2 linked regions of the Filimonas effusa genome follow. The main gene of each other region encodes a partner of the protein of the gene in region 2 in a complex. Links are inferred from orthologs where the notes say so. Each region holds a gene or a part of one and is shown on either strand. Other genes may lie near its edges.

Region 1 (7,040 bases), on a different replicon or contig from region 2:
TCATCACCGAAACAGAAGACCTGGCCTCGGTGATAACGTTTTTCGAGGCTACCGCCAACGACTATTGGCATTATCACTACAGCTTCAACGATAACACATCGTTCCAGCCTAAAAAACTGGGTAAGGCTGCCACAGCCGGCATTATCATAAATGCAGTGATACCATTGCTTTTTGCTTATGGCAGGTACAAACAGATACCGGAGATCCAGCAAAGGGCCATCGATTGGCTGTCACAGATCCCGCCCGAACAAAACACCATTACCCGCAAATGGGTAAAAGCAGGCATATCCGTTCATAACGCAACAGATACCCAGGCTTTGATCGAACTTACCGGCAACTACTGCAACTGCAGGCGCTGCCTCAATTGTGCAATAGGAAACAAAATACTAAGGACCAGCGGAGCCACTTAGTTGTTCCAGTGGAAGCTTATTTCCTGTACCAGTGAAGAATGAAGACTTTGAGCTACCGGGCAGGCATGCGCAGTACGCTCAAGTATGGTTTTATCCTTTTCACTTACCTGCAAACCGGGAGGGAAGTGTAATACCACCTTTATAGTGCCTATCCTGCGCGGGTCGGCTACCATAACTTTTGTCACATCTATTGTAGTGCCCTCAAGGTCTATTTCCATATCCCGGGCCTTGATTCCCATAGTGGTTAATATGCAGCTGCCCAGCGCCGTAGCTACCAGGTCGGTAGGGGAAAATCGTTCACCCTTGCCTTGATTATCGACAGGCGCATCGGTTTCAATGACTGTTCCGCTCTGCAGGTGTTTTGCCTCTGTTCTTAAATTCCCGGTATAAATTATTTGTGAAGTCATTGGAGAAAAATTTGCCTAAATTTACGCCTATCAAACAATTCGTTGTGAAGAAAACATTTTTAGTAGCGATAGCAGTTATCATTACGGCGGCCGGATTTGGACAAACTGCCAACACTAGGCAGCAGAAGAAAGAAGAACGGAAGCAACGCATTAACCAGTTGATAAAGCAGGAGGAAGAAGGCGCCCTTATCTTCAATAAGCAGGGCGAATTCGGCATTAAGCTCAATACCGATGGCTATGGCATCTTCTATGAACATGGCAAGTATAAAACCATCACAAAAACAAACCTGTGGTGGATTGAACTCGGTGAACGCAAAAACGCCAAAGAAGAAAAAAGAACCCGCGGCGACGGATTCTTCTACTACGGAAATCCCTTCATCTTCGGCAAACAAAATAACTTCTACTACCTCAAAGGCGGACTTGCACAACAATACATGATAGGAGGAAAAGGTAACCGTAACGGCGTAGCCGTATCTGCCATCTACGGCGGAGGCCTCTCCCTCGGTATGCTTAAACCCTATTACCTCGTAGTAAATGAAGGCGGAGTAGAAAAAGATATCCGCTACAACGATAATAAAACGGTCTTCCTCGACCCGGGAGCTATCGTAGGAAGCAGCGGCCCCTTTAAAGGCTTCGGCAACATCGATTATGTACCCGGTGTACATGCCAGGCTCGCCCTGCGATTCGATTATGGCCGCTTTAACGACTTGTTATCTGCACTCGAAGTGGGGGTGAACGCTGAATATTATACCAAGGATATGCCCATTATGGTGACAGGATCCGATAAAAAGTTCTTTTTCAATGCACACGTAGCGTTGGTGTTTGGTAAGAGAAAGTGACCTAATTTTGCATCTATGCGTGAATTACCGATCGTTACAAAGACAGAAACAGTTGCAGAACCGGAGGCTAAACTTAAAAAACCCAGTTGGTTGCGCGTAAAACTTCCAATAGGGGATAGCTATAAGAACGTTCGTAATCTGGTTGACAATCACAAGCTTCACACCATCTGTGAAAGCGGTAATTGTCCGAATATGGGAGAGTGCTGGGGAGAAGGTACCGCCACGTTTATGATCCTGGGTAATACCTGTACCCGTAGCTGCGGCTTCTGCGCCGTAGCCACAGGTAGACCCGATCCCGTCGACTGGGACGAACCGCAGCGGGTCGCCGAAGCCATCCACCTCATGAAAGTCAAACATGCCGTGCTTACAAGCGTCGACAGGGACGAACTGAAAGATGGTGGCTCCATCATCTGGTACAATACCATTAAAGCCGTAAAAGCATTAAATCCGGGTACTACACTCGAAACGCTCATCCCCGACTTCAAAGGCCAGGAAGAGAATATTCAGCGCGTGATCGACGCCGCTCCCGAAGTAGTAAGCCATAACATGGAAACCGTGGAACGCCTGAGCCGTCAGGTGCGCATCCAGGCCAAATACAGGCGCAGCCTCGAAGTGCTCAAATACCTCAAACAGGGCGGCCGCCGTACTAAAACAGGTATCATGCTCGGACTTGGCGAAACCAAAGAAGAAGTGATCCAGGCGCTCGAAGACCTCGCCGCAGTAAATGTAGACGTTCTTACCCTGGGACAGTACCTGCAACCCACACAAAAACATCTTCCCGTTCACCGTTTTGTACACCCCAACGAGTTCGCAGAACTCCGCGAAATCGCCTACGAGCTTGGTTTCGACTATGTTGAAAGCGGTCCCCTCGTCCGTTCTTCCTATCATAGCGAACGCCATGTCCTGCAAGGCTATGGCCGCCGTAAATGGCTCGCCGAACGCGAAGAGGCTGGCAAGGTTCTTGGATAATAGAATAGAAACACTATTCATTACCCAAAAAACATTCCTATGAGTGTACAAAAAATTTTAGTAGGTACGTTATCCGGCCTCGTAGCCGGTGTAGCTATAGGCTTGCTGGTAGCGCCAGCTTCCGGTAAAGAAACGCGTCAGAAGATCTCTGACACAGCTGATACCTGGAAAAGAAAACTTCGCCGGCTCCGAGGCCACGCAGGTCAGGAACTCGACGAATTACAATCCATCTTCGAAGGTGAAGTCGACGGCTTAAAAGATGATGTTCGTGCACGTATTCTCAAACTGATAGAATCCAGCAAAAACAGCTATAATCACCTTAAAGAAGAAGCTGCGTCTGTTTCATAACATAATAAAATAGCACAGCAGAGCATTATATAAACACATCGCTCTCGCTGCGAAATAAAAAAGGGATAGAACCTCCATAACAGGTCCTATCCCTTTTTCTTTCTGTAACTGCCTGTTATTCACCCGCCAGCTACTATCTTTTTCCTATCTTCCCTTAATAATTGATGATATGTCGAAACCCCACTCTAAGAAAACAGTCGTACTGCTGTTGCTGAACGCTGCCGTATTTATCAGCGTAACCGCCTACAAACCCTATCAGCAACCCCGTAAACGTAATCTGAAAGTATTGCCCCAGGATATCAGCCGCGATAGCCTCCAGCAGATCATGCGTGGCTATAATACGGCCCTGGGCGTAAAATGTAACTTCTGCCATGCCCAGAGCGAAATGGACCCTAATCGTCCCGATTTCGCCAGCGACGCCAAACCCGAAAAAGAAACGACCCGCGAAATGATCCGTATGACAAACGACATCAATCGCCGCTATTTCACCCCGGCCACCGATACTACAAAGGTGATCCAGGCAGTTTCATGCGCCACCTGCCACCGCGGTCACGAATTACCGGAGGAGTAGGCCATCGGCTCACTCCTTTTTCCTTCGTAACCGCACAGCCGCATTCTTCTGGTAAGTACTGGTCAGGTTTATCTCGTAACGATGATCCTTATCCGTAATGATCATCAACGCCGAATTCGGAGGTATGGTGCCAAGATTCTCTGCAAACATCACCAGGTCGTTATTGGCTGCAATAGAATCTACCGCTACTTTGAAGGTAATAGGCTTGCGCGTCTCCAGCAATTGCTTATGCTGAACCAGCTTGCCATTATAGAACACGGAAACGGTATCATAATCAAACTCTCCGTTATCATATAGATCTATCCTTACAGAATCCTCCGATACCTCTAGCTCCTTCACGATCTCTTTGGTACGCATATTCAGCTGGATAGAAGCTTCCCGCTGCAGTTTCTGTATAGGCGACTCGGCAGGACGAACAAGGGTATCCTTCGCCTGCTTCTCTATCTCTGTTTCAACAAGCTGCTGGAAAGGCACTTCCTTCAGCAATTTTGTGAACTTTACATTGATAGGAGCACAGCTGTAAGTATGCAGGTCATCACTGGTAAAACGCCCCGAAAGCGTGGTCTCTATTTTCGATGCCTTTAAAGTAAAGGTTCCTTCCATCATACAATCTACCCCCATAGCCGCATCTACCGTCTTATAAAAGATCATCGGCATAAAATTGATCTTTAACTGCCGCTTGGTCGCATTGTAAGTACCCTTTATCTTATTGCTGAAATAACCATTGCGAAAGAAATAATTGAACTCCCCCGTAACTACACTGCCCTTCTGCTCCAGGATCAGCTCACAGAGATAGTTATTGGCACTGCCATCTATATTAACATTACCTACGCCATACCATTTCCCTTTCACCGTCTGGGCTTGTAAGGTAGTGGCAACACTCATAAGTACACACAACAACAACAGAAAATAATGACGTTTCATTTATGGTGGCGGGATTTTGCAGAGTTATTCAAGAATCGTGCTAATTGTCTTCTAACCGATATAGCGCTTCAGATCACGGTCGGCATCGCGCTGCTTTATCGTATCACGCTTGTCATGCAGCTTTTTACCTCTTCCCAGGCCAATCTCCACCTTTACCAGGTTCTTCTCGTTTAAAAAAACACGCAACGGCACTATGGTAAACCCCTTCTCCTTCATTTTAACCCCCATTTTCTTCAGCTCCCGCTTTGTCAGCAATAACTTACGGTCATGAACTGCTATATGATTGTTCGAAGTGCCACGCGCATATTCAGCAATATATAAACCTCTTACCCAAAGCTCTCCGTCATCAAACAGGCAGAAAGCATCATTGAAGCTTACCTTGCCATCACGTATCGATTTTACTTCCGTTCCCAGCAACACTATTCCCGCTACATATTTATCTTCTATGTAGTAATTGAAATAGGCCTGCCTGTTGTTCATCTCTTTTGCCATATCAATTGTGCAATTCAAAGGTCTGATGCCAAATTCCGGGTGAGCCTGCCAAAACAAGCCTGCTGGAACCCCTGATAATAAGGGAGTAAAAATCAAAAATAAACGCTCTTTCTTTTTTTGCTTTTGCTTTTTGGCTTTTAAAATGTTAAAGTATACATAACCCGCTTAGCAGGTACAGTCTGCAAAAATAAAAAGTCAAAAGCGAAAAAGGGTAGTAGTAGGCCTCTTTTTCGCTTTTGACTGTAAGGTTATTACGAAACGCAGGAGCTGTAACAACTGGTCTCCCAAAACTACAAACCCGCTGGCTGGCGTCTGTTCTAACCGTTGAATAACGTAATTACCTGCGCAAGTTTCTCCTTCAAAGTCTTTCTGTCAACAATGAAATCCAGGAAACCATGATCAAGAAGGAACTCACTGCGCTGGAAACCTTCCGGCAGGTCTTTTTTGATCGTTTCCTTGATAACACGCGGACCCGCAAAACCAATTAACGCACCAGGTTCAGCTATATTAAGATCCCCCAGCATCCCAAAACTCGCCGAAATACCACCAAACGTAGGATCGGTAAGCATCGAAATAAATGGCAGACCGGCATCGCTCAGCTGCGATAATTTTCCCGAAGTCTTCGCTAACTGCATCAAACTGAAAGCGCTTTCCATCATACGGGCGCCCCCGCTCTTCGATATTACCAGGAAAGGCAAATGAAGCTCTATACACAGGTCTACCGCACGGGCAAACTTCTCACCCATAACACTTCCCAGCGAACCGCCAATGAACTCAAAATCCATAGCCGCAACCACCAGGCCGCTGCCAAGTACGTTGCCATGAGCCACACGCATACTGTCCTTCAGATCAGTCTTGGAATGTATCTCGTCAAGCCGCTTCTGGTAAGGCTTCAGATCCGTAAAACCCAAAAAATCTTTACTGATGATATTATCGAAATGAACCGTATATGTTTTATCGTCGAATATGATATTGAAATAGTCTTCACTGCCAATACGATGATGGTAGTTACACTTCGGACATACATACATACTTTCGGCAAGCTCAGTGGTAGTGCATATATAATTGCACTCAGGACATTTACTCCACAAACCTTCTGGCGTCTCCTTTTTATCGGCAGTAGAAGTGGTTATGCCCTTACGAAGGCGGCGAAACCAACGCTCTTTGGCTTCAGCTGATTGCTGGCTTCCTTCTTCGCCCGCTAGGTTCGAATCGAAATCTTCTTCTTTGTTCATAATATCCGTTAGGAATTTGAGGATAGCAAAAATAAGCAGTTTGAGCTATCACGGCTCACAGATGGCCACTAATTTCCTTTGAATCTTCGTGATTTATACGTTTATTTTGCATCGCCTAGTATAATAACTAAACCTAATTATTCTAAAACCTAAAAACTTTCAAGATGGCCAAGTACAATGCCGGTGTATTATACGGCGAAGAGTTAGCTTCTTTGTATGCCGATGCCAAACAAAATAAGTTTGCATTGCCTGCCGTTAACACCATAGGCACCAATACCATCAATGCTGTATTGGAGACTGCTGCCAAAGTGGGATCTCCCGTTATCATTCAGTTCAGTAACGGTGGCGCCCAGTTTATCGCGGGTAAAGGTATGCCCAACGATAACCTGCAGGCTAACATCGCCGGCGCCGTAAGCGGCGCGCTTCATATTCATAACGTTGCACAATACTATGGCGTCCCCGTTGTATTGCACACCGACCACGCCGCCCAGAAATGGCTGCCTTGGATCGACGGCCTCATCAAAGCCGGCGAAGAATTTAAAGCCAAAAACGGCCGCCCCCTGTTCAGTTCTCACATGCTCGACCTCTCCGAAGAACCCCTGCATGAAAATATCGAAACCTCTGTAGCCTTCTTCAAAAGAATGGCTCCCCTCGGTATGAGCATCGAAATCGAATTGGGCGTAACAGGCGGTGAAGAAGACGGCGTCGACAACTCTGGTGTTGAAAACTCCAAACTCTATACCCAACCTTCCGAAGTGGCTGAAGCTTACAAAGCTTTAAACGAAGTAAGCCCCATGTTTACCATCGCAGCGTCTTTCGGTAATGTGCACGGCGTTTATAGCCCC
Region 2 (7,217 bases):
TTTGCAACGACCTCACCTTTGTCTCGGTTCGCTCATACCGTAACCCCGTATTCATGGTAAAAGCGCCAACGCGAAAATCAGCTTTCAGGTAGGCAGCGCTGATCTGGTCGTTGATGGCGTTGTTATCTGTATAATTATTTTCAAGGTTGTCTATATTGGTGGAAATCCTTTGGCTCTGTCGTTTCACCTCAGCATACTTTCCCCCTGCTTTCATGGTGATACGCCTGAAAACCGGCGTCTCAAAATCGGCGACCGCACTGTAAACTTCCGATTTGTCTCGATTATCCAGTAAGGTATTGAGCAATGTACTATTGGTATGATTCAATTCCGTGATTTTTTCCGCAGAAATATCAGAAACTTTCGAATAGTCGCCAATAAGCGACAACGATCTTGCACTGTCCATTTTAAACAGGTAATTCAGGCTATAGGTCGATACATCGGCCTTGCCGTTGCCACTTTTATTGACATCCCTGAATACGGTGGCCCTGTCGGTACGCGCGATGGTTTGCGCTGCCTGGGATTTCTCTTTCGAATCCTCACGCTTCAAAGTTACCTGCGCACCAATAACGTGTTTCTTGTAAAAAGCCTGGTTAATGGCGCCATAGATGTTATGGGCAGTAAAAGACGGATACCTGACCGCAGAATTCCGGTTTGTGATAGTATAAGAGTCCTGGAAGTTATTTTCATACGCTTCCTCCAGGTTTTTGTAGCGGTTCGCAGTATAAGAATAGTTGACCGCAAAATCCGTTGACCCAAACCGCCCATTCAAATTGCCACCTGTTGAATTCCTATACCTTTTCGCAAATTGAGCTTCATTATAGAGCTGGAAATTGACAGCGTCTGAAGGTGCCTTTTTAGTGGTGATCTTAATGACTGCATTGCCCGCTGCCGCATATTCCGCTGAAGGGTTCCGGTCTATTTCAAAGCTGACGATATCGCTTGACTGTAGCGTGGCTAGCTCTGCCGGATTCTTTAATTCCCGCCCGTTTAAGAAGATGATCGGTACACCTCTTCCAAACACCGTTATTTTGTTATTGTCATCTACTGTAATACCAGGGCTCCGCCGCAAGGCATCGAATACGTTCCCCGCCTTACTTAAAAAACTGCTGCTTACATTTACGAGAAGCTTGCCGTTTATATTCCTGATCACCGGGCGCGATCCTTTTACGATAACTTCCTGTATCGAAGAAACGGCGCTCTTTAAGCAAATCCGCCCCATATCCGCTTTTGCTTTCAATATAATGGTCTCAAAGCCCATACAGCTGATATGCAGATAACCCTCCGTATGATTACCGGCATAGGTGATCATAAAATGCCCATGTTCATTTGATATGGCGCCATTGATAAACGACGAGTCCGGTAAACCGAATAATACTACATTGGCGAAGGCGACGGGCTTGTTGCTGCTGTCTTGCAAATAGCCTTCTGCCTTTTGCGCAAAGGCCGGATAGGCTATCAGGAAAAGAAATAAACTAACGGTGTGGAACTTAAAATATGTCTTTTTCAAGCCATTGGATTTTAGAAAATGAGTAGTACTGGTCTGCGGCGTGTTGCAGATTGGTCAGATTCTCAGCTCTTTTCTACAATTACTTTGGTAATAACACAATCACGGCGTCTGCCTGATGATCTCCAGGCGGCGAACGAATATAGTGCGTGTTTCTGGCGTTTATAAATAATTGGGATGGACGATCAGAAATCATAATTGAATGGAGATTTTGCACGAAACATATTGCTATATAATATATAAGAGAGTGATGCTTTTACATGCCTAAGTGGTTCTTTTCCAGGGTGCCCACGGGAAAAGGCCTTATAAAACACGATCTCGGAGCCCCTGTATTGAAATCGCCGCGTCAACGGTCATGGGGTTTCCGGTTTTAAAAAGGGGATATCCGGGTTTGATAGACTAGAAAATAGGTCTTACCTTGCGACCTTATGTGCCTCAGCATATTAACCTGGGGGTTTAAAAGTAAAAATTAACAAAATTCTTTTATGGCAACTACATCAGATATCAGCCGTGGAATGATCCTGAAACTTGACGGCAGTCTGTACTCGGTGGTAGAATTCGGAGAAAACAAAACTGCACGTGCAGCAGCGAAAGTGTGGGCTAAGTTAAAGGGTGTTGACAACAGCCGTACTATTGAAAAAACCTGGAATAGTGGTGAAACTATTTTCCCGGTTCGTGTAGAGAAAAAAACTTTCCAGTACCTGTATAAAGATGAAACAGGGTTCAACCTGATGAATAACGAAACTTTCGAGCAAATCGCGCTTGCAGAAGACATGATCGATGCTCCTCAGTTCCTGAAAGACGGCTCCGAAGTATTTGTATTTATCAATACCGAGTCCGAACAACCTATTGGTGCAGAATTGCCTGAGAAAATTGTGGTGCAGGTTACCTATTGTGAGCCAGGTTTACGCGGCGATACTGCTACGCGTGCTTTAAAGCCTGCTACAGTTGAAACAGGAGCTACTGTAAACGTGCCTTTGTTCGTGAACGAAGGTGAGATCATCCGTATTAATACGAAGACCGGCGAGTACGTAGAGCGTGTAAAAGATTAAGCCGATACAACAGATATACAAAAGGATAGCATTTGCTATCCTTTTGTCGCATTATTCATTTAGTTCGGGAAAACATCCCTCTTTTGGCAAAAAAGCTATTATTATGTGAAAATTGCCTATTTTGCCACCCATTTTTGCTTAAAACGAGGTAAAAAAGCAATAAAAACCCCAAAAATCATTATATGGACTTCAAACACATTCAGGAACTGATCAAGGTTATTAATAAAAGTAACATCGGGGAGATTAGCATTGAGGAGAAGGACTTTAAGATAACCATCAAGCAGAAAGAAGACCAGGTGCAGACTGTCTTCGCCGCCCCTGCTGCTCCTGTATATGCTGCAGCTCCGGCTGTGCCACAGCAATTAGCTGCGGCTCCTGCTGCCGCTTTGCCGGCTGCAGAAGCTGCCCCGGCTGCCCCTAAAACCGATAACCTGATTACTATTAAAAGCCCTATGATCGGTACTTTCTACCGTCGCGCTTCACCCGATAAACCACTGTTTGCCGAAGTAGGAACCGAAATCGCTCCCGGTAAAGTGATCTGCATTATCGAAGCCATGAAACTGTTCAATGAAATTGAAAGTGAAATAAGCGGCAAGGTTGTAAAAGTACTTGTTGATGACGCTAGTCCTGTTGAATACGATCAACCTTTATTCCTGGTAGAACCCGCGTAAGAATGTAGAATGTTACAGTAGTATACTGCCAGGCAGTCACTACAGCATTTGACATTTGCATTTATCCTTCAAAATAAATAATAGTCGTGTTTAAAAAAGTACTGATAGCCAATCGGGGTGAAATAGCATTACGTGTTATCCGCACGTGCCGCGAAATGGGCATTAAAACGGTAGCGGTATATTCTACTGCCGATAAAGACAGTCTTCATGTAAAGTTCGCTGATGAGGCAGTATGTATTGGAAAGCCTCAAAGCAGCGAATCTTATCTCAATATTCCCCATATTATGGCTGCTGCTGAAATCACGAATGCCGATGCAATTCATCCGGGTTATGGTTTCCTCGCAGAAAACGCCAAATTCGCACAGATCTGTGGCGACCACGGTATTAAATTTATAGGCCCCACTCCCGAAATGATCAATTCTATGGGTGATAAGATCACCGCAAAAGAAACGATGATCAAAGCAGGCGTTCCCTGTATCCCCGGTAGTGACGGCTTGTTAGGAAGCCTGGAAGAAGCAAAAGAACTTGCTAAAAATCTCGTTGGTTATCCTGTTATCCTTAAAGCTACTGCAGGTGGCGGAGGTAAAGGTATGCGTGTGGTTTGGAGCGAAGAAGAAATGGAGCGCGCTTACAACACCGCTAAAACCGAGGCTGCCGCTTCTTTTAAGAATGATGGCATCTACATGGAGAAATTCGTGGAAGATCCCCGTCACATCGAGATCCAGGTAGCCGGTGACCGCTATGGCACCGTATGTCATCTCAGCGAGCGCGACTGCTCTATCCAACGCCGTCACCAGAAGCTGGTAGAAGAATCTCCTTCTCCGTTCATGACACCCGAATTACGCCAGCGTATGGGCGAAGCAGCTATCAAAGCTGCATCCGCTATCAACTACGAAAGCGTCGGTACCATTGAGTTCCTGGTCGATAAACACAGAAATTTCTATTTCATGGAAATGAACACCCGTATTCAGGTAGAGCACTGTGTTACGGAAGAAGTGATCAACTTCGATCTTATTAAAGAACAGCTGAAAATAGCAATGGGCGAAAAGATCTCCGGATTGAACTATGAACCCCAGATGCATGCTATCGAATGCCGTATCAACGCCGAAGACCCGTATAACGATTTCCGGCCTTCACCAGGCAAGATCACCGTATTACATACGCCCGGAGGCCATGGCGTACGCGTCGACAGCCACGTTTATGCAGGTTATGTGATCCCTCCTTTTTACGATTCTATGATTGGTAAACTTATCACTATTGCACGTACGCGCGAAGAAGCCATCGATACCATGTACCGCGCGCTGAGCGAATACGTGATCGAAGGCGTGAAAACTACCATTCCATTCCACTTACAACTGATGCAGAACGAAGATTTCAGAAAAGGTAACTTCACTACCAAATTCCTCGAAACTTTCCAGATGCAATAATAATTTATTGATGATACAAGAAGAGGTTGGCCTGTTTAAGACCAACCTCTTTGCTTTTATGCCATTCTGTAACCAAATGCCATGGGGGGCTGTACGTGAAACGTATTAAAGCGCTGATATTAACGCTGGGGCTGTTGCCTGGGGCCGCGTCCACCACCGGGCCTCATCATACGACCCATCTGGTTTTTTTGGTAGGTTTCGTAGCGAACATACTCTTCTTCAGAAAGAATAGCTTTCACCTTTTTGTTTGATTCCTCCTGGAGTTCCTTCATCTTAGCCATTTTAGCATCACGGTCAGAAGACTGATCCTGGAAGATCTCTCTTCTCTTGCTACTGGTTTCTTCGAGGATATCGGCTACTTTATTGGCTTTATCATCGCTCAGCTGAACAGAATCCTTCAGGTTTTTGAGGATCATCTCTTTGCGTTGAGCCGGATTGCCGCCACCGCCGCCTGGGCGTTGTGCATAAGCGCTGCCTGAAGCCAATGCTACCAGGACAACAAGGGCTACCATCATCTTTTTCATAACTGACTTTTTTGTATTGCAGTTGGTTGTAACTGCCTTATAAATTTACATCTTCCCAGCTTCTACCGCACGCTTCGTACATCCCGATTCGGCGAAAAAGGGGTGTTTGGGGGGCAAACGGCAAACCATACCTGGAATAAAAAAGCCCATATCTTACGATACGGGCTTTTCTATAAAACCGATGATAATTATAGCTGCTATTAGCGCAACAGGAGCATTTCCCTGTATTTGGGTAAGGTCCAGTCTTCGTCGCTAACCAGGTGTTCCAGTTTGTCAACATGGTAACGGATCTCGTCGAAGAACTTCGCTTTAACTTCTGCTTCGTAAGCAATTGCTTTTTCGCGGGTATTGGTGAGGTTGTTCGCAGCTTTTCTTGCCTCAACCATTTCATTTACTTTGGTGTAAATGATGTTTACACGCTCAGAGATCTCTTTCAGCAATTCTACTTGCGTAGCATAGGCGGCTTCTGGTAAACCAGCAGCTTTCAGGCTGTTGATATTGGTTGCCAGGCTTGTCTGATATTTGATAGCAGCAGGAAGAATGTGGTTAAGAGCGAGGTCTCCCATAACACGTCCTTCAATCTGTACTTTCTTCAGGTAGTTCTCAAGTTCAATTTCATGACGCGCTTCAAGCTCTGTATGTGTGTAAACAGCGTTTGATTCATACAGGTGCTTAGCCTTTTCAGTGATCATCGCGTCAAGTGCCAGCGGAGTGGTTTTTACGTTAGGTAAACCACGTTTTTCAGCTTCTTTAGCCCACTCTTCACTATAACCGTCACCTTCAAACAGTACTTTTTTGCTTTCTACAATGTACTTCTGAATAATGTGCATGATGGCAATCTCTTTCTTCTCGCCTTTTTCGATCAATGCGTCAACATCTTTCTTGAAGGTTTTCAGCGTTTCAGCCATGATAGTGTTCAGAACGGTCATAGCGTTTGCACAGTTGGCGTTGGAACCTACAGCACGGAACTCGAATTTGTTGCCGGTAAACGCAAAAGGAGAAGTCCTGTTACGGTCGGTATTGTCCAGCAGTAGTTCAGGAATGCTGCGGTGCAGATCGAGTTTCAGAATGGCTTCGTCCTGTTCGTCGAATTTATCACTAACTCTTGTTTCTATATCGGAAAGCACTTTTGCAAGCGACTGACCAACGAATACAGAGATGATAGCAGGAGGCGCTTCGTTCGCACCCAAACGGTGATCGTTACCTGCAGAAGCAATAGCAGCCCTTAACAGGTCAGAATAATCATGAACCGCTTTAATGGTGTTAACAAAGAAAGTAAGGAACATCAGGTTGGTCTTAGGCGTTTTGCCCGGAGCCAGCAGGTTTATACCTGTGTCGGTTGCCATACTCCAGTTGTTGTGTTTACCGCTACCGTTGATACCAGCAAATGGTTTCTCGTGCAGTAATACACGCAGCTTATGACGTTTAGCCACACGGCTCATGACGTCCATCAGCAGGGTGTTATGGTCAACAGCAATGTTAACTTCTTCGAAGATAGGAGCACACTCGAACTGAGCAGGAGCCACCTCATTGTGACGCGTTCTCAAAGGAATACCCAGCTTGTACGACTCTTCTTCGAAATCGCGCATGAAAGCATACACTCTCTCAGGAATAGAACCAAAGTAGTGGTCTTCCAGTTGCTGACCTTTCGCAGGAGAAGCACCAAATACGGTACGTCCGCACTGAACCAGGTCTGGACGGGCATTCGCCAGGGCTTCGTCAATAACGAAATATTCCTGTTCCCATCCCAGGGTAGCAGTTATTTTGGTAACGTTTTTATCGAAATAGTTGGCTACTTCCACAGCAGACTTGTTCATGGCTTCCAGGGCCTTCAGCAAAGGTCCTTTGTAGTCAAGCAGTTCACCGGTGTAAGAAACGAAAATGGTAGGGATACATAAAGTTTTTCCCTCGCCAATTTCCATGATGAAAGCAGGTGAAGAAGGATCCCACGCAGTGTAACCACGTGCTTCAAAAGTAGCGCGGATACCACCATTAGGGAAAGAAGACGCATCAGGCTCTTGTTGAATAAGGGTGCCGCC

Evidence for each region.
Region 1: the proteins of accC (region 2) and accD are in contact, whole or in part, in a solved structure (PDB 8UXZ), measured with the Escherichia coli proteins. The link is inferred for Filimonas effusa from one-to-one orthologs.

Annotation. Positions count from the first base shown.
Region 1 is NZ_SDHZ01000001.1:1,747,479-1,754,518, reverse strand. What follows is about bases 4,237-7,040. They hold accD (acetyl-CoA carboxylase, carboxyltransferase subunit beta), read right to left. Parts: upstream 6,196-7,040; coding sequence 5,278-6,195; downstream 4,237-5,277. Other genes in these bases: fbaA (class II fructose-bisphosphate aldolase), read left to right, coding at 6,360-7,040; smpB (SsrA-binding protein), read right to left, coding at 4,520-4,960; ESB13_RS06550 (hypothetical protein), read right to left, coding at 4,237-4,468. Also shown: ESB13_RS06580 (DUF2851 family protein), read left to right, coding at 1-410; ESB13_RS06575 (OsmC family protein), read right to left, coding at 407-817; ESB13_RS06570 (hypothetical protein), read left to right, coding at 862-1,656; lipA (lipoyl synthase), read left to right, coding at 1,672-2,625; ESB13_RS06560 (YtxH domain-containing protein), read left to right, coding at 2,665-2,973; ESB13_RS06555 (c-type cytochrome), read left to right, coding at 3,143-3,544; more of ESB13_RS06550, read right to left, coding at 3,554-4,236.
Region 2 is NZ_SDHZ01000002.1:168,243-175,459, reverse strand. Bases 2,503-5,483 are described here. They hold accC (acetyl-CoA carboxylase biotin carboxylase subunit), read left to right. Parts: upstream 2,503-3,313; coding sequence 3,314-4,654; downstream 4,655-5,483. Other genes in these bases: ESB13_RS12080 (glutamine synthetase III family protein), read right to left, coding at 5,379-5,483; ESB13_RS12085 (hypothetical protein), read right to left, coding at 4,774-5,178; accB (acetyl-CoA carboxylase biotin carboxyl carrier protein), read left to right, coding at 2,739-3,227; efp (elongation factor P), read left to right, coding at 2,503-2,556. Outside these bases: ESB13_RS12105 (outer membrane beta-barrel family protein), read right to left, coding at 1-1,507; more of efp, read left to right, coding at 1,990-2,502; more of ESB13_RS12080, read right to left, coding at 5,484-7,217. UniProt on the Escherichia coli protein: This protein is a component of the acetyl coenzyme A carboxylase complex; first, biotin carboxylase catalyzes the carboxylation of the carrier protein and then the transcarboxylase transfers the carboxyl group to form malonyl-CoA.